Regions from separate parts of the Bradyrhizobium sp. 157 genome, predicted to be linked through region 1. Evidence: riboswitches for the same ligand, from Rfam matches in the RefSeq annotation. Region 1 holds a riboswitch; each other region holds the start of a gene.
The links. A riboswitch is a leader RNA that binds a small molecule or an ion and turns the genes downstream of it on or off. The one in region 1 is predicted to bind cobalamin.
Positions count from the first base shown of each region.

Region 1 (5,328 bases):
CGTCGCCAGCGCGCGGCACGAAGACCTGGTGCGCCGTGCCCTGGCAGGCGCCGGCATTCCGGTGTTCGGGGCGTTGCCCCGCCAGGCCGCGATCACCTTGCCGAAGCGTCACCTAGGCCTTGTGCAGGCGGAGGAGCAGGCTGAGGTCGATGGCCTCATTGCAGAGGCCGCGCGGGTCGTCGCCGAGCATGTCGATCTGGATGCGGTGCTGCAATCGGCATGCGCCTGGATGGCGCCATGCGACGCGCATGGCCTAAGCTTCACGCCGCCCGGCCAGCGCATCGCGCTCGCACGCGACGCTGCATTCTCGTTCGTCTATACGCATCTACTGAAGGCCTGGCGCGCAGCCGGAGCCGAGATCGTGACCTTCTCGCCGCTCGCCGATGAAGGCCCTGATGACAGTGCCGACGTCTGCTGGCTGCCCGGCGGCTATCCGGAATTGCACGCTGGCAAACTCGCGACAAATCGCCGATTTCGCCGCGCCCTAACATGCTTTGCGGAGACACGTCCGGTGCATGGCGAATGCGGGGGCTATATGGTGCTGGGCTCCGCCTTGATCGACGCCAACGACGTGCGTCACGAGATGATGGGATTACTCGGCCTGGAAACGAGTTTTGCTCAACGTCGCATGCATCTGGGCTACCGACTTGCTGAGCTTACAGTCTCAATGCCTGGACATCAGGCCGGCGCGCGTCTGCGTGGCCATGAATTCCATTACTCCACGATTGTCTCTCAGCCCGATAAACCCCTGGCTATCGTGCGTGACGCGACCGGCGCGGTCGTTGCGGAGACCGGCTCGCGGCGCGGGTACACTACTGGCACGTTCTTCCACCTCATTGCGGAGGACAGGTGAGCGGCTTTGTTTCCATTGTCTCGGCTGGTCCAGGCGATCCCGAGCTCCTGACGCTCAAGGCGGCCGCGCGTCTGCGCGCCGCCGATGTCGTGCTCTATGACGACCTTGCCTCGGGCGCGATCCTCGATCACGCCCGCCCCGGCGCCAATCTGGTGGCGGTTGGCAAACGTGCGGGCCGGCCCTCGGCCAAACAGGAACACGTCAACCGGCTGCTCATCGACTACGCCGCCGCAGGTGCCCGAGTCGTTCGCTTGAAATCGGGAGACGCCGGCATCTTCGGTCGGCTTGAAGAGGAGATCGAGGTGCTGCGCGCGGCGGGCGTCACCTACGAGATCATTCCGGGCGTTACCTCAGCCTGCGCTGCGGCGGCGCGCTTCGGCATTCCACTGACCCGCCGGCATACCTCGCGCCGCGTCCAGTTCGTGACCGGCGCTGACGTCACTGGCCAATTGCCCGCAAATCTCAATTGGGCGGCCCTGGCCGATCAGGAAGCGACAACCGTGGTCTACATGGGCAAACGGACATTTCCGGCGCTCGTGGCAAGGCTGATCGAGCACGGCATGGGCCCCGATACGCCGTCGGTGATTGCCGAGTCTCTCGGCGGCGCCGAAGAGCGGCTTGTCCGTATGACGATTGCGAAGCTCGCAGAGCAGCTCGCGGAAAGTGGCGCCGCAACGACGCCAGCGCTCATTCTTTTCGGCGCGCTGGCGGGAGAGACTCCGTGTTGATGATGCCGTCGTCCGATCTCGCGTGCCCCTTGACGCGTCCTCGTCGAAAGGCGCACACAGTACAGGCATGGTACTCGAAGCCGGAGCATAATCAGGAATGGCGAAGGGCGGACCTAGTTGCGGCGCCTGAAGACCCGGCCGTCCCCGCGCCTGTTAGCGATGAGGGCTCCGGTCCGCCACTGGCCGTCAGGCTGGGGATGGAAGGAGACCCGTTTCGAACCGCGAGCCAGGAGACCTACCCTGCAGCTTTTAACACCAACGCCGTCGGGTGGGACGGCAGAAGGGACGTAGATATGCATATCGAACCAAGTATCGTTACGGGCGCCAAGCTCGTGCTGGGCTACGCGACAGGTGCCGTCGCCGGTGGCTGCACTTTGAAGCTTGCGGCAGAGACCGTGCGCGAGCAGGGAATCGCTTCACTAGCGGTGCGCATCGTCGCAACAACGGTCCTGGTCTTCTCATTCTTCGAACTCCTGCCGCATTTCCGGGTCGGGGTCTCTGAGGTACATTTCATTCTCGGCTCGACGCTGTTCCTCTTGTTCGGTGCAGCGCCGGCCGCGTTCGGGCTGGCCCTTGGTCTTCTGCTTCAGGGGCTATTCTTCGCACCGGCCGACCTGCCGCAATACGGCATGAATGTGACCACGTTGCTGGTGCCGCTGATTGCGATCTGGGCGCTGGCCGGGCGGATTATTCCCTGCAACACCGCCTATGTAGACCTGCAGTATCGCCAAGCACTGGCGCTTTCGGCCGCCTATCAATCCGGCATCGTGACGTGGGTCGCTTTCTGGGCGCTGTATGGTGCTGGCTTTGCCGCCGAGAACCTCACTTCCATCGCATCTTTCGCCGCTTCCTACGCGGCCGTCGTGGTCATCGAGCCGCTGGCTGATCTGACCGTGCTCGCACTGGCGAAATCGCTGCGTGGCGTGACAGCGGACGGTTTCGTCACCTACCGCCTGCACAACGCCACGTAAGGTTAAGTGAAGGTGGTCGCAGGCAGCGGCCGCCCTCCGCATAACTTATGCTGACGCTCTCCCTGATAGGAATCGGTTGCGGCGATCCCGAGCAGCTAACGCTTGCCGCGGTGCGCGCGATCAACGCCGCCGACCTCGTCCTCATCCCGCGCAAGGGGGACGTGAAATCTGATCTCGCTGAATTGCGGTGGACGATTTGCGCCCAGGTGCTTTCGAACGACCGGACGCGGATCGCCGAGTTCGTCATACCCGTGCGTGACGCCCGCCAAGGAGATTACCGCAAAGGAGTGGACGAATGGCACGATGCCCTAGCGGCGACCTGGTCGCAGGAAATTGCGCAGCATCTCGGGAGTGAGGGGCGAGTTGCCCTGCTGATCTGGGGAGATCCTTCGCTATACGACTCGAGCCTGCGGATCGCGCGAAGGCTCGATCCGTCGCCAGCCATCGAAGTGGTCCCCGGTATCACGTCAATCCAGGCGCTTTGCGCGGCACATTCGCTGCCGCTGAACGACATAGGCGAGCCTTTCCTGGTGACAACGGCACGGCGGCTGCGCGAAGGTGGCTGGCCCCACGGCACGAACACGGTGGTCGTGATGCTAGATGGCGGCGCGGCGTTTCAGTCGCTCGATCCGGCAGGGCTGCACATCTGGTGGGGCGCCTATCTTGGCATGCGTGAGGAGATCACGATGTCAGGTGCGCTCGCCGAAGTGGGTCCAAGCATCGTCGCCGCGCGACAGCAAGCGCGCGGAAGGCATGGCTGGATCATGGACAGCTACATTCTCAAGCGGCTACCCGCGAACGGGCTCGCTCGCTAGCGTTAACATCTAACGGCAGGACATCATGCTACCGGAGTGGGTCTACCAGGAGTGCCCCGACGTTTCGGCCATCCATCGCGATGCAGCGCTGGCCCGCCAAGCTGAACTTACCAAACCGGACGGCGCGCTCGGCCGGCTCGAGCATCTCGCGATCGAACTCGCCGGTCTGCAACAAACGGAGCAGCCGCGGGCTCAACGCGTGCCGATCATCGTCTTCGCCGGCGATCACGGGATCGTCGCTCAGGGCGTATCGGCGTATCCGCAGGAAGTCACGATCGCGATGATGTCCAACTTCGCGTCGGGTGGCGCCGCAATTTCCGTTCTGGCACGCGAGCTAGGCTTGAGTCTCGAGATCGTCGATGCTGGCACGCTCGCGGAAGTTCCGATTGAGGGTGTCGTGATCGATAAGCCGCGGCGGAGTAGCCGCGACTTTAGCGAGGAAGCGGCACTTGAGCCCGCGGAGCTGGCCTTGGCTTTTGACTGCGGCAAGCGCGCAGTTGTGCGGGCTGCAACGACGCAACCCGATCTTCTGATCCTTGGCGACATGGGCATCGGCAATACCACGACTTCGGCAGCAATCGCCGCGGCCCTGCTTGGCGTGAGGGCCGAGCAGGTGGCCGGCAGCGGAACGGGCTTGGATACAGCCAGTCGCGCACGTAAGGCGCAGCTGATAGAGGTTGCGTTGGCTCGTCACGGGCTTACAACACCAGGTACTGCTCCCGAGCGGATCTTGTGCGCGGTCGGCGGTCTGGAAATTGCGGCGATCAGTGGCGCGATCATAGCCGGCGCACAGCGTCGCCTTCCGGTTCTGATCGACGGCTTCATCGTTTCCGTCGCGGCATTAGCAGCGGTACGTCTCAATCCTTCATGTCAGCGATTTCTTTTGTCCTCTCATCAATCGGCAGAGCAAGGCCACCGCCTGGTTCTTCAGGCCTTAGATGTTCAGCCACTATTCAATCTGGATCTTCGGCTCGGCGAGGGATCGGGCGCCGCGCTCGCATTGCCGATCCTGCGGCTTGCATGCGCCCTGCACAACGGCATGACGACCTTCGCGCAGGCCCAGGTTCCGAACCGCTCATAAGGTGACATTCTGATTTACCGACACAACCCGCCAATCGTCCCGCAGCCGATCAATTCGCGTAATGGACAGCGGATGGATAACGAAGCGCAAGGCTGCTTGCGGCGCGATGTCGAGCGCGGTGCAGAGTGCAGCGCGAATGGTGCCAGAATGAACGACGAGCGTTGCCAGACCGGGAGCTATTTTGCGAAGCCCGTGCCGAACCCTGGCAATTTGATCTTCGAAGCTTTCGCCGCCGGGTGGCCTTGAGCGAGCGGCATCCTTCCAGAACTGCGTGTAGCTTTCTCCTCCGCAAGCGGCGAGATCGTCGTGACGTCGGCCGGTCCAATCTCCGAAATTCTGCTCCATGAACTCAGGCACCGAGATCGGATCAAACCGGAGGGCACGCGCTGTATCGAGAGTTCGTTGAGACGGACTAGCATAGCTGAGGGCGTTCTGCGGCAAGCACCTACGCACGGCTTCCAAATGCGTCCGATCACCAAGATCGGCCGGAGCATCGGAAGTGTGAATCGTGCCTCCAGGGCAGTCGACAACCGCATGCCGGACCAGCCAAAGGAAGGTCTCTCCCTGCATTCAAATATCTCCAAAGATGTGACGGTGGCCGTCGCGTGTAGGGCGCAAATGGCCAGCAGCAGACCGCCTTCAGTACCACGACGGACGAACGGCGCCATCCATGTTGACCAAGATCAATGGCGCTGCAGGTTTTTCTGATTATAATGGGTGATCTGGTCATTTGGAGCCACGGAATGTCAGCAACTGAAATCGCAGCACGCCATTTCTCTGCCGCTATTGCGGATGGTACAGGCGCCGGCCACGCGACTGACAGCGTTTGTCGAGCGCTGCTCGGTCTGCTGGTCACAAAATATCTCGAGAGCCGGCCCGT
Region 1 is NZ_JADPKF010000019.1:43,076-48,403, reverse strand. Features, by position in the region: gene IVA95_RS04195 (cobyrinate a,c-diamide synthase) at 1-853, shown strand, start outside; gene cobA (uroporphyrinogen-III C-methyltransferase) at 850-1,581, shown strand; cobalamin riboswitch at 1,633-1,839, shown strand; gene IVA95_RS04185 (energy-coupling factor ABC transporter permease) at 1,875-2,552, shown strand; gene cobF (precorrin-6A synthase (deacetylating)) at 2,600-3,367, shown strand; gene cobT (nicotinate-nucleotide--dimethylbenzimidazole phosphoribosyltransferase) at 3,393-4,448, shown strand; gene IVA95_RS04170 (histidine phosphatase family protein) at 4,443-5,018, opposite strand; gene IVA95_RS04165 (hypothetical protein) at 5,135-5,328, shown strand, end outside.

Region 2 (5,328 bases), on a different contig from region 1:
CGACTACAACCTCGGCTGACTTCTCGCTCCGGCTCGACACCGTTGCCCCTTTCAGGCACAAGGCGAGATCTCCCCAGGTAAGAACGCACTCCTTCACTGCACGACCGCCGGATCTACGCCGCTTCCCCTTGATCACGAGTTTCGCGGTTTGTGGCCCGCTCACCCTGTTCGGCAACGCCTTCTATCCGGTTCTTGTTCATTGGCCCGCAGCTTCGCTCCACGCCCACACTCGGTCACCCTCGTGCAGTTGCGCTTCGCTTCGCTCGTTGTGATCAACTCGCGACGGGACTTTCACCCATAAGAGTGCGCCCATGCTGGGCGCACCACAAAAAAACGCCCGGCCTCCTCGGGAGGCCGGGCGATAGTCACGCAGGAACAACGCTGCTTTACGCATCGCACCAGCTTTCGTCGGTAGGGAGGACTACCGGCGATCGATTTACGGCGAGGGCATTCGCCGTCAAACAACGAGAAGCGGATATCACTCCGCGCGAAATCTGGAGCCGCTTGCCTTCCGCTCCTGTCGGAAACTTCGCGACTTGTCCACCACTCGCCCGCTGTCCGGTTGGCAGGCAGTGCCTTGATTGAGCTGGGATCCTTTGCGCAAGCGGTTTGGCTGCCGTGCCCTGAAACACAAGCGACAGTTTGCCGTCGCGCAGCAGCATTTGGCACCCCCAAACACCAACAACGCTCGATTATCTTCCGGAAGAGCGTGCCAAGGCGCCAATTTCGTATGACATTCCGTAAGGGAGGTAAAATAGATTGTTGTGATGGGACGCATCCACGCGATGGATAAATGAAAAATAGCGCTGTGCTTCGCGTCGAGCGTTAATGACTTCGGAATATGTGACCGGATCGGGCATCGCCGGCACGCTGTCCGCCGTCGGATCGAAAACCGAGCTTGTCGCCAGCTGTATGCGACCGCCTCCGCCGGCGCCGGCCGGATTCCCAGGCGCTGGGAACTTTGGGAGCTCGCAAGGACATCGTAAGCCCCCAAAGCGCGTGCATCTTATTCACAAACGCGTTGGCGAAACGCTCCGCACCATCATGGCTCAGCCCGCAACTCGCGTGCGGCGGCCACCATATTGATGAGCGCGGGACGCACCTCCTCCCATCTTCGAGTTTTCAGTCCGCAGTCGGGATTGATCCAGAGCTGCCGATCGGAAACTCGCTGCCGCGCCAACACAATCAGCTGCTTGATTTCCGCCGCTGCGGGAATGCGCGGTGAATGAATGTCGTAGACGCCGGGCCCGATCTCATTGGGATATTAGTAGCTCTTGAAGGCCTCGAGCAATTCCATCTTAGAACGCGACCTCTCGATTGAAATGACGTCAGCATCCATTGCTGCGAACGCATCGATGATTTCGTTGAACTCGGAATAACACATGTGGGTATGGATCTGAGTTCCGTCGGCGACAGCGGAGGAGCAAACGCGGAAGCTGTCCACTGCCCAATCGAGATAGTTCCTCCACTGCGATTTGCGTAGCGGCAATCCCTCCCGCAACGCAGCCTCGTCGATCTGGATCATGGTCGCTCCAGCCGCCTCAAGGTCGATGACCTCATCTCGGATCGCAAGAGCGATCTGACGGCATGTCTCGCTCCGCGAGATGTCGTCGCGGACAAACGACCAGTTCAGGATCGTCACCGGTCCGGTCAGCATAGCCTTGACGGGTTTCTTGGTCAGAGACTGCGCATAGCGCCACCATTCAACGGTCATCGGCTTCGGCCGGGAAACATCTCCGAACAGGATAGGCGGGCGAACGTACCGCGACCCATAAGACTGAACCCAGCCGTGCTTGGTGAAAGCGAATCCCAACAGCTGCTCGGCAAAGTATTGAACCATGTCATTGCGCTCGAACTCACCGTGTACGAGCACGTCCAGGTCGATATCTTCCTGCCACTGCACGGTACGGGCTGTCTCCGCTTTCAGAAGCTGCTCGTACTGCGCGTCATTCAGCGCTCCCCGCGCATGAGCCGCACGCGCATTCCGGACGTCGACCGTTTGCGGGAAGGATCCGATGGTTGTCGTTGGAAACATCGGCAATGCGAACGCGACGCGCTGGACGTCGGCACGCTGGGTGAACGCACTGCGACGGCGACGCATGCTATCGTCGATCGCGGCCATTCGTCCGGCGACATTCGCATTGTGGATCTCGGGCGATGTTTCGCGGGTCACGGCTGCGTCCTCCGAAAGCGCAAGTTCATCGGCCACCTCGGCAGCATGGCCGGCCAGCGCTTTGCCCAATATCGAAAGTTCCTTGATCTTCTGAACTGAGAACGCCAGCCACGTCTTCAGATTGGGATCGAGATCGGTCTCTAGCTCAATGTCGATCGGAACATGAAGCAGCGAGCAGGAAGGAGCAATCTGAACACGGTCCCTGCCCAGCTTTTTGACCATAGGGGCAATTGGTCGAGCAGCGCCGCAAGATTGGAGCGCCAGACGTTGCGACCATCAACGACGCCTAGCGAGACCACGAGATCTCTGCGGGCTGTGGCGACAATTGCGTCCAACTGGTCGGGTGCCCGAACCAGATCGACATGAAGCCCGGCAACGGGCAAGGCCAAGGCTGTTTCAAGATTGTCGCCGATAGCGCCGAAATAAGTGGCCAGCATGATTTTAAGGGCCGGCACAACCTCTGCGAAATGAGCATAGGCCCGGCGGACAGCCGCCCGCGACGCTTCGTCGACGTCCGTCACTAGGCATGGCTCGTCGAGCTGAACCCATTCAGCACCGCGCGAGGCTAGTTCGCGGAGGACATCGACATAGACTGCGAGGAGCCGGTCAAGCAGCGACAGCGGATTGAATGCGGGATCTGCGCTTTTGCCGAGCTTCAGGAAAGTGACTGGGCCAACTAGGACGGGGCGCGTTCGGTAGCCGAGGCTTTTTGCCTCCTCATATTCCTCGATCGGCTTTCGAGAGGAATACTTAAAGATCTGATCCTGGTGAAATTCCGGCACCATGTAGTGGTAGTTGGTATCGAACCACTTCGTCATTTCCTGTGCGGCTACTCCAGGCCCATGCTGAGCGTGACCACCGTCCTGAGCGCCACGCGCCATGGTGACGTAGGTCTTGAGCGACACAGGACCTTCGGTCCAGCCGTAGACGTCGGGAATGGCGCCGACCGTTACGCTGGTATCGAGCACATGGTCGTAAAACGAGAAGTCATTCGAAGGAATGACGGTCGCACCGCGGGATTTCTGCCGTGCCCAATTAGCGGCACGAAGTTTACTCCCCGCCTCGAGGAGCTCGGCTTCGCTGGAGTTTCCCGCCAAGTAGCTCTTGAGCGCGAATTTGAGTTCGCGTCGTGGGCCGATGCGTGACATCCCCAGTGTGGCAACGGGAAGCGAAAGAATAGACATAGCTCAGACGCCATGATTGGGGCAAAGGCCATGGCGGACGCATGCAGCGAATATCGCGTGAGCGACAGCTGCTTGGCGCACACCGGGACACCCCGCCCGTGGACGATATAATCGAGGCAGGTCTCCGGGCTCGCGGGTCGTCGCTGCTGTCCGGCCTTCCCGAAGCCGCATGGCTTCAGTGACTTCGTTGGACAGCGGCTCGCCGCTTACAGTTGCGGGGGCAGCGCCGGCATTGCACCGGCTTCCCTCTTAGCTCCGGATCAAACGAAATCCGGAGACCACGACGGCTGGCATTATGCGCACGAGGATCGATCCGTCAACCTACTGGAGTGTCGCTGCGATATTGCCCAAGCGATTGCGAGCTGTACTAGGTAGGCTACAACGGTCTTACTCCCGGCCTGGTGAAAACGCGTGGATCTGTGGAGGCTCCGCTTGTGAATGCGTCCGCTCAACACCCTGTTCGCGTAGTCGGATGAGCTCCGCGAGCAGAACGAACGCGCCGGGCGCTTCGACATCTGCGTGATCGCGACAAAGCCTGGTCTTTTCCGTCAGCAGCTTCTCGAACTCGTCCGTAAGGAAGTTGCGATCATCCTCGGCCGGCATCCGTTTGATCACAGTGCCATGAGGCTCTGAGGAATTGCAAAGGCCGGATTACTCCAGGATCGAACGGATGATCAGGTCGGACTGCCTGTGTTCGGCTGACCCCGCGACGAGCCGCGAGCTCGATCGCCTCCGTGGCGTTGGTCAAGATGATCTCCTCGGTGCGCCAGGCACTCACGTGCTGAGCGACTTTGGCGCGCGCCTTCGTTGTTTCCGTCGCCGCTTGGGGAGTAGTGCAGCCTGGACGTTGGCCTGCGCGACATCGCAGGAACAGTTCCGGACCTCAGGATGCACGCTGACTTGCGAAACTGGAGTAAGCGGCGAGAGGGCGGGCGGCGGGATCGTGCTATGACTCTACGCTCCATGCACTCGTGCACGGAAGCGGATGCCGAGCTTCTCGTACGTCTTCAGGATCTCCGGACCGATCTCGTCGCGCGAGGAGACCGCCTCTTCGGCTTCGGCCGTGACGTCGCTTTAGATATCCTGCAAATCGATCTTGTGATATTTGACGCCCCGTCCACCTCGCCTTGGCTCGTCAGCCAGCGACGATAAGCCTCGACGCGGCGACTGGAGCATCGAGGCGGCCTCGTCCTTATTCGAGACAAATTTAACGGTGTCCTCTGACAGAGCCCTTCGAGGGCTTCTCGGAGAAGATCAGCGCCTTAAGTCATAACGATGTTGATCGACCTCGATGCGCCCCATGCGGTCGGCGGCCTCCTCAAGCTCGACATCTACTACTTCGTTCGCGAAATCGAGCGGTGAAGCCTTCTGGACGCGGGCTGCTTATGCTGTTTTAGACGGGACACAGGTGTCAGGCACCGGACAGACGACCGCGCATTGCGGCGTGTCGCAATGGCCCGCGCACTCCGTACACTTTTTGGCATCGATAACGTAAATGTCGCGCTTGAGGCTGATCGCCGCGTTGGGACACTCGAACTCACATGCCCCACAAACGGTGCATTGCGAAGCGACGATCTTGTAAGCCATGCCTTCCGATTCCTTAGGCGAGCGATGCCATTGGCGATCCCTTTCAAATGCCGTGCCAAACACAGACGCGCTCAATGATGGGCAATTTGCGAGCCCTCGGGCCCTACTCCGAGAGCCAGTCGCGCTGCGAGCTTCCGTCGGTTTGTCTGGCACGGCAGCGCGGAGCCAAGCGACGCTCGACGATTCCGAAACCGGCGGCGCGACTAAAAGCCGCGAGCCGACGCACGTCTACGCCGGATCTCGGCAAACCTCCGGTCACACGCCCTGACTGGAGGTTTTGTGCAAGCCTCGCTCACGGCTACAACGTTAACTCCGCGGATTGACTCGCTGGAGGCTTGCCAAAACGGGTTTGTGCTACAACAAGCTTCGGCGTCGCTTCGGAGG
Region 2 is NZ_JADPKF010000086.1:24,579-29,906, forward strand. Features, by position in the region: partial or broken gene metE (5-methyltetrahydropteroyltriglutamate--homocysteine S-methyltransferase) at 1,043-3,357, opposite strand; cobalamin riboswitch at 3,455-3,655, opposite strand; gene IVA95_RS23155 (hypothetical protein) at 3,745-3,960, opposite strand; gene IVA95_RS23160 (4Fe-4S binding protein) at 4,741-4,944, opposite strand.
Region 2: another riboswitch for cobalamin. It lies ahead of metE (5-methyltetrahydropteroyltriglutamate--homocysteine S-methyltransferase); the one in region 1 lies ahead of IVA95_RS04185 (energy-coupling factor ABC transporter permease).

Region 3 (5,328 bases), on a different contig from region 1:
TCTCCATGCTGGTATCGGCGAATGTTACCGCCGCATCGGAAGCCATCGCGATCCGCATCGCCTGCAGCGCATCCTGAAATCCCATCAGCCCGAGGCCGACCGGGCGGTGCCGCAGGTTCGAGCGCCGCGCTTCGGGGATGGTGTAGAAATTGATGTCGATGACATTGTCGAGCATCCGCATCGCAATGGTCACGCTGCGCTTCAGCCGCGCCTCATCCAGCCGGCCTTCCCGCACGTGGTTGAGCAGGTTGATCGAGCCGAGATTGCAGACGGCGGTCTCGTCGTCGGACGTATTGAGCGTGATCTCGGTGCAGAGGTTTGAAGAATGAATCACGCCAGCATGGCGCTGCGGCGAGCGTAGATTGCAGGGATCCTTGAACGTGATCCAGGGATGCCCGGTCTCGAACAGCATGGTCAGCATTCTGCGCCAGAGATCGGTGGCGCGGATCTGCTTGAACACGCGGATATCGCCCCGCGCCGCCTTGGCTTCGTAAGCCGCGTAACGCTCGGCGAATGCCTCGCCGTAGAGGTCATGCAGATCGGGCGTCTCGTCCGGCGAGAACAGCGTCCATTCGCCGTCGGCCTCGACGCGCTGCATGAACAGGTCGGGCACCCAGTTCGCCGTGTTCATGTCATGGGTGCGGCGGCGATCGTCGCCGGTGTTCTTGCGCAGGTCCAAAAATTCCTCGATGTCGATGTGCCAGGTTTCGAGATAGGCGCAGACCGCGCCTTTGCGTTTGCCGCCCTGGTTGACGGCGATCGCGGTGTCGTTGGCCACCTTTAGAAACGGCACCACGCCCTGGCTTTCGCCATTGGTTCCCTTGATGTGCGCGCCGAGCCCACGCACGCGGGTCCAGTCGTTGCCGAGCCCACCGGAATATTTTGCGAGCAGCGCATTGTCCTTGACCGACTTGAAGATGCCGTCGAGGTCGTCGGCGATGGTGGTGAGAAAGCAGGACGACAATTGCGGCCGCAGCGTGCCGGAATTGAAAAGCGTCGGCGTCGAGGCCATGAAGTCGAACGACGACAGCAAATCGTAGAACTCGATCGCGCGCGCCTCGCGGTCGATCTCGCGGATCGCCAGCCCCATCGCGACCCGCATGAAGAACGCCTGCGGCAGCTCGATGCGATTGCCGTGCACATGCAGGAAATAGCGGTCGTACAGCGTCTGCAGACCCAGAAACTGGAACGCCAGGTCGCGTTCCGGCTTCAATGCCGCGGCAAGCTTTTTCAGGTCGAAGCGCGCCAGATCGGGATCGAGCAGTTCGGCCTTGATGCCGGCCTTGATGTAGGCCGGAAAGTACTCGCCGTAGCGCTCGGCCATCTCGGCCTGCGATGCGCTGCTCGGCGTATTATGCACGAAAGACAGCACCTCGGTGCGCAGCTTGTCGAGCAAGAGCCGCGCGCTCACATAGGCGTAGTTCGGCTCCTGCTCCACCAGCGTGCGCGCGGCCATCACCGACGCCAGCGCCAGTTCGTCCTCGCTGATGGCGTCATAGAGATTGCGCTGCGTCTCGGCGAGCACCGCGGTGGCGCCGACGCCCTGAAGGCCAGTGCAGGCTTCTTCGATGATCAGCGTCAGCCGCGCGATATCGAGCGGGACCTGCACGCCACTGGCCAGCGTGACACGTAACGAGGGCTTCCCCGATGGCTGGGCGGCCATGGCCGCGTCCTGTCCGGCACGCTGGCGCGTGCGTTCCTCGCGATAGAGCACATAGGCGCGCGCGACCTTGTGATGCTCGCTGCGCATCAAGGCGAGCTCGACCTGGTCCTGCACGTCCTCGATATGAAAGGTGCGGCCCTCGCTCATCCGGCGCGACAGCGCGCCGACGACTTCGGCGGTCAATTGCTCGACGATTTCATGCACCCGGCGGGAGGCCGCCGCGCCATGTCCCTCGACCGCGAGAAACGCCTTGGTCATCGCGACCGAAATCTTGCTGGCGTCGAATTTCGAAACCGTGCCGTTGCGACGAATCACCTGCATCGGCGGCTGCGCTTCCGAGGCGGCAAGCGATTCGGGCAGCAATCGGAGGAATGGAGCGGCGCTGGCTTCGCGATCGAGAGAGAGTGACATCAAGAGACCCCGTGATGGTGTTGGGGCTGGATGTCAGAGAGGACGCTGCTTCAAGTGCACGGGCTGGAAATGCCGGCATGAATCTGCAAGCGCCGCCGGGACACCCCGCCCGTGGACGTTTTTTCGGTGTCGCGGCAGGTCTCCTGGCTCGCAGGTCGCCGTTGTCCCCGTGTCTTCCCAATGCGATGCCGCATCAGTGACGTAAGATTCGGAAACAACTCACTGCTTACAGTTGCGGGGGCAGCGCCGGATTCTCGCGCATTACGCGCGATACACCGGCTTCCCTCTTAGCCACCATGTGTTGGGTCATGGCGGACCGTGACAGCTATATCTCGTGTTATTCGCGTCCGCCTGTCAATGGGAAGAGCAGGTGATGTGCAAGAATTTCGGCGAGGGAACTCTCGGCTGTGAACAACGATTACAACGCGCCGGCGAATATCGCCGAGTTGACGCGCCTGCCGCGTTGCCGATAAGTGGACCCTGTCGTGGTTCTTCGGGAGACGTTCTTCCGAAGCTAAGAGGGAAGCCGGTGCGGCCGAAAAGCCAAAGCCGGAGCTGCCCCCGCAACTGTAAGCGGCGAGCCGCTGTCCAATGAAGTCACTGAAGCCTCACGAGGTTTCGGGAAGGCCGGACAGCAGCATTGACCCGCGAGCCAGGAGACCTGCCTCGACAACATACACGTCCTCGGGCGGGGTGTCCCGGTGGTGCGGTTGCGATTTTCCGCGCGCGCTCTGCCGTTCGCGAAAATCCAGACGTGTCACTTCGGCCTTTGCCCCCAACTTTTGGGGTTAAGCCAATGTCTGGTTCTACGTCTTCTTCCACAATCTCCACTTCCTCACTTCCCGTTGCCTCCCTTGGCACGCCGCGCATCGGTCCGCGCCGCGAGCTGAAATTCGCGCTGGAGAGTTTCTGGTCGGGCGCAACCGACGAGAGGGCGCTGATCGAAACCAGCGTCGGGCTTCGCGCCGCCAACTGGGCGCGCCAGAAAAAGCTTGGCGTCACCGTGATCCCGTCGAACGATTTCTCGTTCTACGACCAGGTGCTCGACACATCCGTGATGGTTGGTGCGATTCCGGAAATCTATCGCTGGAACGGCGGGCCGGTCTCCCTCGCGACTTACTTTGCGATGGCACGCGGCGCGCAAGGCAAGGCGCGTGAAGCGAGCTGCGGCCATATCAATCACGGACACGACGCCGCGCATGGCGTGCCGGCGCTCGAGATGACAAAATGGTTCGACACCAACTACCACTACATGGTGCCCGAACTGGCCAAGGATCAGAAATTTGTCCTCGCCTCGCGCAAGCCGATCGAGGAATACGAGGAAGCCAAGGCGCTGGGTTATCAGACCCGCCCTGTGCTGGTCGGGCCGGTCACGTTTCTCAAACTCGCCAAGAGCAAGAATGCCGGTTTCAATCCGCTGTCCCTGCTTGATCGCTTGGTGCCGGTTTACATCGAGGTCCTGCGCGAACTCGCCTATCGCGGCGCGAAATGGGTGCAGATCGACGAGCCATGTCTCGTGCTCGATCTCGACGTCGTCGCCCGGCAGGCACTGCATTATGCCTATGCGGAGATCGCGAGCGCAGTACCGCAGCTCAAGATCATGCTGGCGACCTATTTTGGCGGGCTGGGCGCCAACCGCGACCTCGCGCTGTCCCTTCCCATCGCCGGCCTGCATCTCGATCTGGTGCGCGCGCCGGAGCAGATCGACGAGCTCGCCGGTTTTCCTGATGACCGCGTGCTGTCGCTCGGAATCATCGACGGCCGTAACATCTGGCGCGCTGATTTGAGCCGGCTTCTCGACCGGTTTGAGCCCGTGATCGCCAAACTTGGCAAGCATCGTGTGCAGAGCGCCCCCTCCTGTTCGCTACTGCATGTCCCGATCGACCTCTCACTTGAGACCGGGCTCGATCCCGAAATCAAAAGCTGGCTGGCATTTTCGGTGCAGAAGCTCGAGGAACTGGCCGCGCTCGGAACGGCGCTCGCCAGCGGCCGCGCAGCGGTCGAGGCCACTCTGAAAGCCTCAGACCAGGCGGCAGCCTCCCGCAAGGCGTCGCCGCGCATTCACGACGCGAAGGTAGCGGCACGCGTTGCTGGCATCAATGAGCCGATGCGCTTCCGCTCCAGCGTCTTCGCTGAACGCGCCACCGTTCAGCGCGAGCGCTTCAACCTGCCGGCGTTCCCGACCACGACCATCGGCTCGTTCCCGCAAACCGCCGATGTCAGGAACGCCCGCTCCGCTCACGCCAGGGGAGCCCTGACGGACGAAGCCTATAAGCTCTACCTACAGAACCAGACGGCCCGCGCGGTACGCTGGCAGGAAAATATCGGGCTGGACGTGCTCGTCCATGGCGAGTTCGAGCGCAATGACATGGTGCAGTATTTCGGCGAACAACTCGCAGGCTTCGCCTTCACCACACACGGCTGGGTGCAATCCTACGGATCGCGCTACGTTCGCCCGCCGGTCTTGTTCGGTGATGTCTCGCGGCCGAAGCCGATGACGGTCGAGTGGTGGCAATACGCCCAATCGCTGACGAAAAAACCGATGAAGGCGATGCTCACCGGCCCCGTCACCATTCTGAATTGGTCGTTCGTCCGCGACGACATTCCGCGCAGCGAAGCCTGCCGGCAGATCGCGCTCGCGATCCGCGATGAGGTGGCCGATCTCGAAGCCGCCGGCGCCGGCATGATCCAGATCGACGAGGCGGCGCTGCGGGAGGGCCTTCCGCTGCGCAAGTCCGAATGGCAGGCCTATCTGGATTGGGCCGTCGACGCTTTCCGCCTCTGTTCGTCCGGCGTGCGCGACGAGACGCAGATCCACACTCACATGTGCTACTCGGAGTTCAACGACATTATCGGCGCGATCGGCGCGATGGACGCCGACGTGATCTCGATCGAGACCTCGCGTTCGAAGATGGAACTGCTCGACGCCTTCAGGGACTACCGGTACCCGAACGAAATCGGCCCCGGCGTCTACGACATCCATTCGCCGCGCGTGCCTGACATCGAGGAGATGACGGCTCTGCTGAAGCTCGCCCGGACGCGGCTATCCGATACCCAGATATGGATCAATCCGGATTGCGGACTGAAGACCCGCAAATGGGAGGAGGTACGGCCCGCGCTCGTCAATATGGTCGCGGCGGCCCGCGAATTGCGGGCATCCGTGTAGCGCAAGAAGCCTCTAATCTTACTGCGGCTGCGTAGGGTGGGCAAAGGCGCACTTGCGCCGTGCCCACCATCTATCCGAGATCGTTGGT
Region 3 is NZ_JADPKF010000079.1:91,608-96,935, forward strand. Features, by position in the region: gene IVA95_RS21165 (ribonucleoside-diphosphate reductase subunit alpha) at 1-2,074, opposite strand, end outside; cobalamin riboswitch at 2,190-2,410, opposite strand; cobalamin riboswitch at 2,544-2,758, shown strand; gene metE (5-methyltetrahydropteroyltriglutamate--homocysteine S-methyltransferase) at 2,898-5,240, shown strand.
Region 3: another riboswitch for cobalamin. It lies ahead of metE (5-methyltetrahydropteroyltriglutamate--homocysteine S-methyltransferase); the one in region 1 lies ahead of IVA95_RS04185 (energy-coupling factor ABC transporter permease).

Region 4 (5,328 bases), on a different contig from region 1:
GCGTGTGTAATGCGCTGTAAAGCCAGCGATACGCGCGGCGCGACGAGTCCAATCTTTGCAAGATGTTCCCGCTCGCGCCGTCAATGTCATACCACACGTTGCCGCATACCGAACGGTAGACAGGCGCACCCGGTATCGTGGAGGACGCCATGTAATTGTCATCTGCCGCAAGGATTGCTGGAAAGCCGCAACCAAATGCCAAGCGGTGGGTCAACGCTTGGACCTCGCGCGAGTCCAGGAACCCTGATTGATCATCCGATCTCGGGCTCCCCGCTCGAACTAGCGTTTGCCTCCCGAGATCGATCCGGTCGCGTCGATAGCGGTCCCCATTGAAGGCGAACCATTCGATCTCTCGGGCAGACGGCGACATTGACCCCCAGTCTGTAGACGGAAGCCTGTTCCAGGCTGGTGGGGACGCGGCGGCGTTAGCCTCGGTGTCGGTCAATTGCCCACGCGAGAACAACCGCCCGTGATCCATGGATAGCCAGCCGCTGAAGATCCACGTCAGGACGAAAACTGTCGCTATTAAGCCAATGACGTGATGCAGCGCATGCCAGCCATGATAGGGCGAAACGGCAGTTCCCTGCTGAATCCTGATCCGCGCGCCCCCAAGCACCGCGCCGAGCGCCGCTCCGATCAAGGCAAGCAGCGACAGCGTCCATACCACGCGATCCCAGAGCGACCAATTGCTTCGGAGCATCATGGGATAGATCCAGTGCAGCACGCTGCCCGCAAGATTCCACCACCTCTCGCTGCGCGTCGTGTCCAATACGATCTCGCCGGTGACCGAGGACACATAGACTGCTGTATCGGCCGCATCGTTGAGCGCCACGCGAAACAAGGGACGGTGACGATCGAAGCCGTTCGGCACGCTCCATTGATCATAATCTGCGAGCTCAACGATTGACGCGCGCGAGACATCCATGCCGCGCCGCCTTGCATGATCCCTCGCCGCAGCGAGGGCAATGTCGGGAGATTTCACTGCGGCACCCGTCGCATCTGATGCACGGATCGTCCGCAATTGCGACGACCCCGAAACGACGTACACCGGCCCGTCGGTCCGCTGGATCAGCCGAACGCGCGCGGCGTCCTCGATGCCGCTTGCCTCGACAGCTGTCGACGGATCGATGGTCACACGAGCGCTGTCCACGGCGGCAAGTCCGGCAAAGCGTTCCGCTTCCGTGAGCGACGGAAACGGAACGAAGTGCATGACAATGCCGGTCGCAAACCACATTGCGAACAGGAGGCAGAACGCGACCCCGAGCCATCGGTGCAGCAGGACCAGTCCGTCCATCATACGGCAATCACCTCACCATTTGAGGGCGGCGGAGATCTCATAGGTGCGCGGGGCTCCCAGCAGGATCTGGTCGGGATAGAACGGATCGCCCCAGATCGCGTAGCGCTTGTCGGTCACATTCCGCACCCGGAAAGTCAGCCGCGTTTGCTCGACGGCATTGAAGACGGATTTGGGGATGTCGACGAAGGCATAGAGATCGGCCACCGTGTAGGCGTTCATCGTCACGGTGTTGGCATCGGTATTGTAGCGATCGCCGACATGGCGGCCGATCACCCCGAGCTCGACCGGCCACGGCGTGAAGAACCGGTAGGACGCGCCGGCGTTCGCGACGACGCGCGGCACGTTCGGCGGCGTATTCCCGGAAAACGAGCCACCAGCAAAATTGTAGTCGGCATAGCGCGCGTCGATATAGGCGATGTTGCCCCACACACGCCAGGCTTCCGTCAGGCGCATGGAGGCTGCGAGCTCCACGCCCTTCGATTCCTGCCGTCCGGCGAAGTTGAGCTGCATGCCGCCGGCCGCCGCATAGACATTCTTGCGCAGGATATCGAAGGCTGAGAACGACCACTCCGCCCGGTTGTCCCAGAACAGATGCTTCACGCCGGTTTCATAGGTCCGCGACGTTGTCAGGTCGAGCGGCTGGAGCGGCCCGAGCAGAAAAATGTTATTGGCCGACACGTCTGCACCCGTCGCGTATTGGCTGAAGAACGTCAGGCCGGGAACGGCCTCCCAAGTGTAGCCGATGCGGCCCGTCACCGGCATCCAGGATTTCGAGAAGGGAAAGCCCGTCTTCACCACGCCGTTCGCGTCGGTCGAATTCCGGTCGAGCCCGATATGCTCCATGCGCAGGCCACCGACCAGAGCAAATGTCCGTGTGATCTTAAGGCGATCCTCGAACGACAGGGACTCATTGTCGATTCGAGCGGTCTGTCGCTGCGTCGTCAGCAGGCCGTAGTATCCACGCGCGGGATCGACCAGCGCGACCAGGTCGTGGGGGAAGTTGGCGGCACCCGGGCGGACGAAATCGAGGCCGCTCGCCGCAACCGTCGTCACGAGGCGGTTATCCATACCGACGATGTTCGCATCCCAGGTCAAGTCGGTGATGTTGCCTGCGAGCTTCTGGCGATGCGCCACGTAGAAGCGCTCGCGATCGACCAGGTTCGAATTGGCGTTGAACGCCTCAACTTCGTTGTTGAGCCACTCGCGCTCGGCGCCATAGCCATAGGCCTGGCTCTTCAGGGTCAGACCGGGTGCGAGCCTGAGCTCGAAGCCGCCGCGAAGCCACACCTCCTTCGCCACGTTACGATTATCGAGAACGTTGTAGTTGTTGTTGAAGGTGCGGTCGTCGATCGTGACGGGCCCCAGGTTCGATCCGTTGTAGTTCGAGACGTAGCTCCCGGAGACAATGCCGGCTGTGGCATGGGATCCGCTGAAGGCGACCGGAACGAGCGGCACGCCCCAATAGGCCCTCGAACGGTCCTCCTTGTATTCGATGGCGCCCCAGACCTTGAGATTATCGGATATGCGGTAATTCAGTTGGCCCGATACGTCGAGCGTCTTCGTGTTGGTGTCATCGGCAAAACCGTTGAGTGAGGAGCGGCTGATGTCGGACCGGTAGTCCAGGCCCTGGATGTTGGTGCTGCCGCCGGAGCCGTAGTAGCTCCGGAACGAATTCAGCGAGTCATAGGAGAAGTACGCCTCGTTCCGGATCGGCCCGATGTGCGGCTGCTTGGTCACGAAATTGACCGCACCGCCGGCGGCACCCTCGCCCGACAACAGTGAGGCTGGTCCCTTCAGAAACTCCACTGCCTTGAGATTGGCCGCATCCATGATACGCGACGTCATGTTCTGCGGACCGATCTTGATGCCGTTGTAGAGCACGTTGATCTGGCTGTTGGTGAAGCCGCGCATCGAGAAGGCCGAGGGCTCGGCCGGATTGTCACCGGACGTCACGCCGACCGCGCCTTGCGCGACTTCCGACACCGTCCGATAGCCTTGCTCACGGATCGTCTCAGCTGAAATCACCTCGACGGTTGCCGGAATCTCGCGCACGGTCAGGCCAAGACGCGAAGCGCCCTTGGCGACAGCGTTCGTGTTCGGCGGCGTCTGCATTGCTTGCTCATCAGGCTTCGGTGCTGTCGCGGCGGACGTGGCTCTGCTTGCCGCCGTATGGCGCGCGCCGCGTTCGTCGCGACCGGCCGGCCTTGCCGGTCTGCGCTTCTGATCGGCACCCGGATAAATCTCGACGGGTGGCAATTGCTCACGGGAGCTCGCCTGTTGCGCCCAGGCCACGGAGATGTCGAGGGAAGCAAAATAAGAGAGAACGCCGGATGCGAGCAAGAATTGGCCCGACCGGGCGGCACGAAGAGACGACATGGTTGATACCTCGGTATGACGTCAGTGGCACGTCACAGCGACCCAGGTCTCAACCTCCAGCTTGCTAAGCCTCGGGTGAAGCCGAATGTCTGTACTCCCCGACCGATATCTTCGCGTGTGACCACGGCTGACGGCAGGTCTCCTGGCTTGCGGGTCGTTACCTTGCGTCGCCTTCCCGGGACCGAGATGCCCAGTGGCTCGTGACGCAACATTCTCCGCTCACAGTTGCGGGGGCAGCTACGGCATTGAGGAAACCTCCTCGCACCGCATTCCCTTTTCACCCCCGTAAGGGGAAACCGTCGCGTGCATCTAGGATTAAGACGAGCACGGAGTCAATGTGCAGTCTCGGTGTCCTTGTCGCAGCGATCTCTACATTGACAATTGCTTACCGGAGCGTGCTATCGCGTTACTGCTCTGACGTAGGTGGAGACGTTGAATGGAAGGGGACACCTTCCTCTGGCTGGTCCGGCATGCCGTCGTCAATGGCGTCGCAGGGACGATCCATGCCTCGGACGCCCCCGCGGATCTCAACGACCGGACGCAACTTGAAGCGCTGAGACGGCATCTGCCGCAGGACGCCGCAAGCTACGCAAGCCCGTCGCGACGAACCGTCGACACGGCGCGTGCGCTGGGGCGTGACCCGATCCTGGTGCCCGAATTCCGCGAGCAGGATTTTGGCGACTGGACCGGGCAGCGCCACGACGATCTCGCCGCTGCCGGCCGCGAAGGCTACGCAAAGTTCTGGAGCGATCCGGCTCGCTCCCGGCCGCCGGGCGGCGAAAGCTTTGAAGATCAGATTGTCAGGGTTCGGCAGGGCCTCGATCAGATCGGGACCGGACCGGCAATCCTTGTCGTCCATTCCGGCACCATCCGCGCTGCGCTGTGCATCGCACTTGACCTCACCCCGTAGGCTGCCCTCCGCTTCGTCATCGACCCGCTCTTCCTCACTCGCATCGATCGGCTGTCGAATGGCTGGCGGGTGCTATCGGTCAATCAGCGCGCTGCTTGAAGCGCCGTCATCAGGCCGGCCGATCCGGCACGTTGGCTTGCGCAAAGGTCGCCATGCCGTTGTGCAGGGCGCATGCGAGCCGCACCAGCGGCAGTACGAGCGCGGCACCAGATCCCTCGCCGAGCCTCAGGTCCAGGCTGACCAGAGGATGGACGTTGAGCGCGCGAAGAATCAGGCGATGTCCCTGCTCCGCCGATTGGTGGGAGGGCAAGAGATATGGCTGACACGACGGATTGAGACGCACCGCCGCGAGCGCTCCAGCTGACACGATGAAGCCGTCGATCAGGACCGGAATGCGCCGCTGCGCGGCTGCGATGATCGCACCGCAGATGGCGGCGATCTCGAGACCCCCAACTGCACACAAGATCTTTTCGGCAGAAGCCCCCGCAAGCCTGTGCAGGGCCAGCGCGGCATCAACCAGCCGCGCCTTGCGGGCCCGGCCGGCGGTATCGACGCCGGTTCCGCTACCTGCGATCTCTTCGGCGCTCACGCCGAGCAGGGCCGAAGCGATTGCTGCCGAGGTCGTGGTGTTGCCGATCCCCATTTCTCCGAAGATGAGTAGATCAGGATGCCCGGCCTCCGCGCGCAGCACCGCGCGCCGGCCGCATTCAAAGGCGAACGCCAGCTCGCTCGGGTTAAGCGCCGC
Region 4 is NZ_JADPKF010000086.1:90,564-95,891, forward strand. Features, by position in the region: gene IVA95_RS23510 (PepSY domain-containing protein) at 1-1,297, opposite strand, end outside; gene IVA95_RS23515 (TonB-dependent receptor) at 1,310-3,673, opposite strand; cobalamin riboswitch at 3,788-3,989, opposite strand; partial or broken gene IVA95_RS23520 (histidine phosphatase family protein) at 4,110-4,682, shown strand; gene cobT (nicotinate-nucleotide--dimethylbenzimidazole phosphoribosyltransferase) at 4,693-5,328, opposite strand, start outside.
Region 4: another riboswitch for cobalamin. It lies ahead of IVA95_RS23515 (TonB-dependent receptor); the one in region 1 lies ahead of IVA95_RS04185 (energy-coupling factor ABC transporter permease).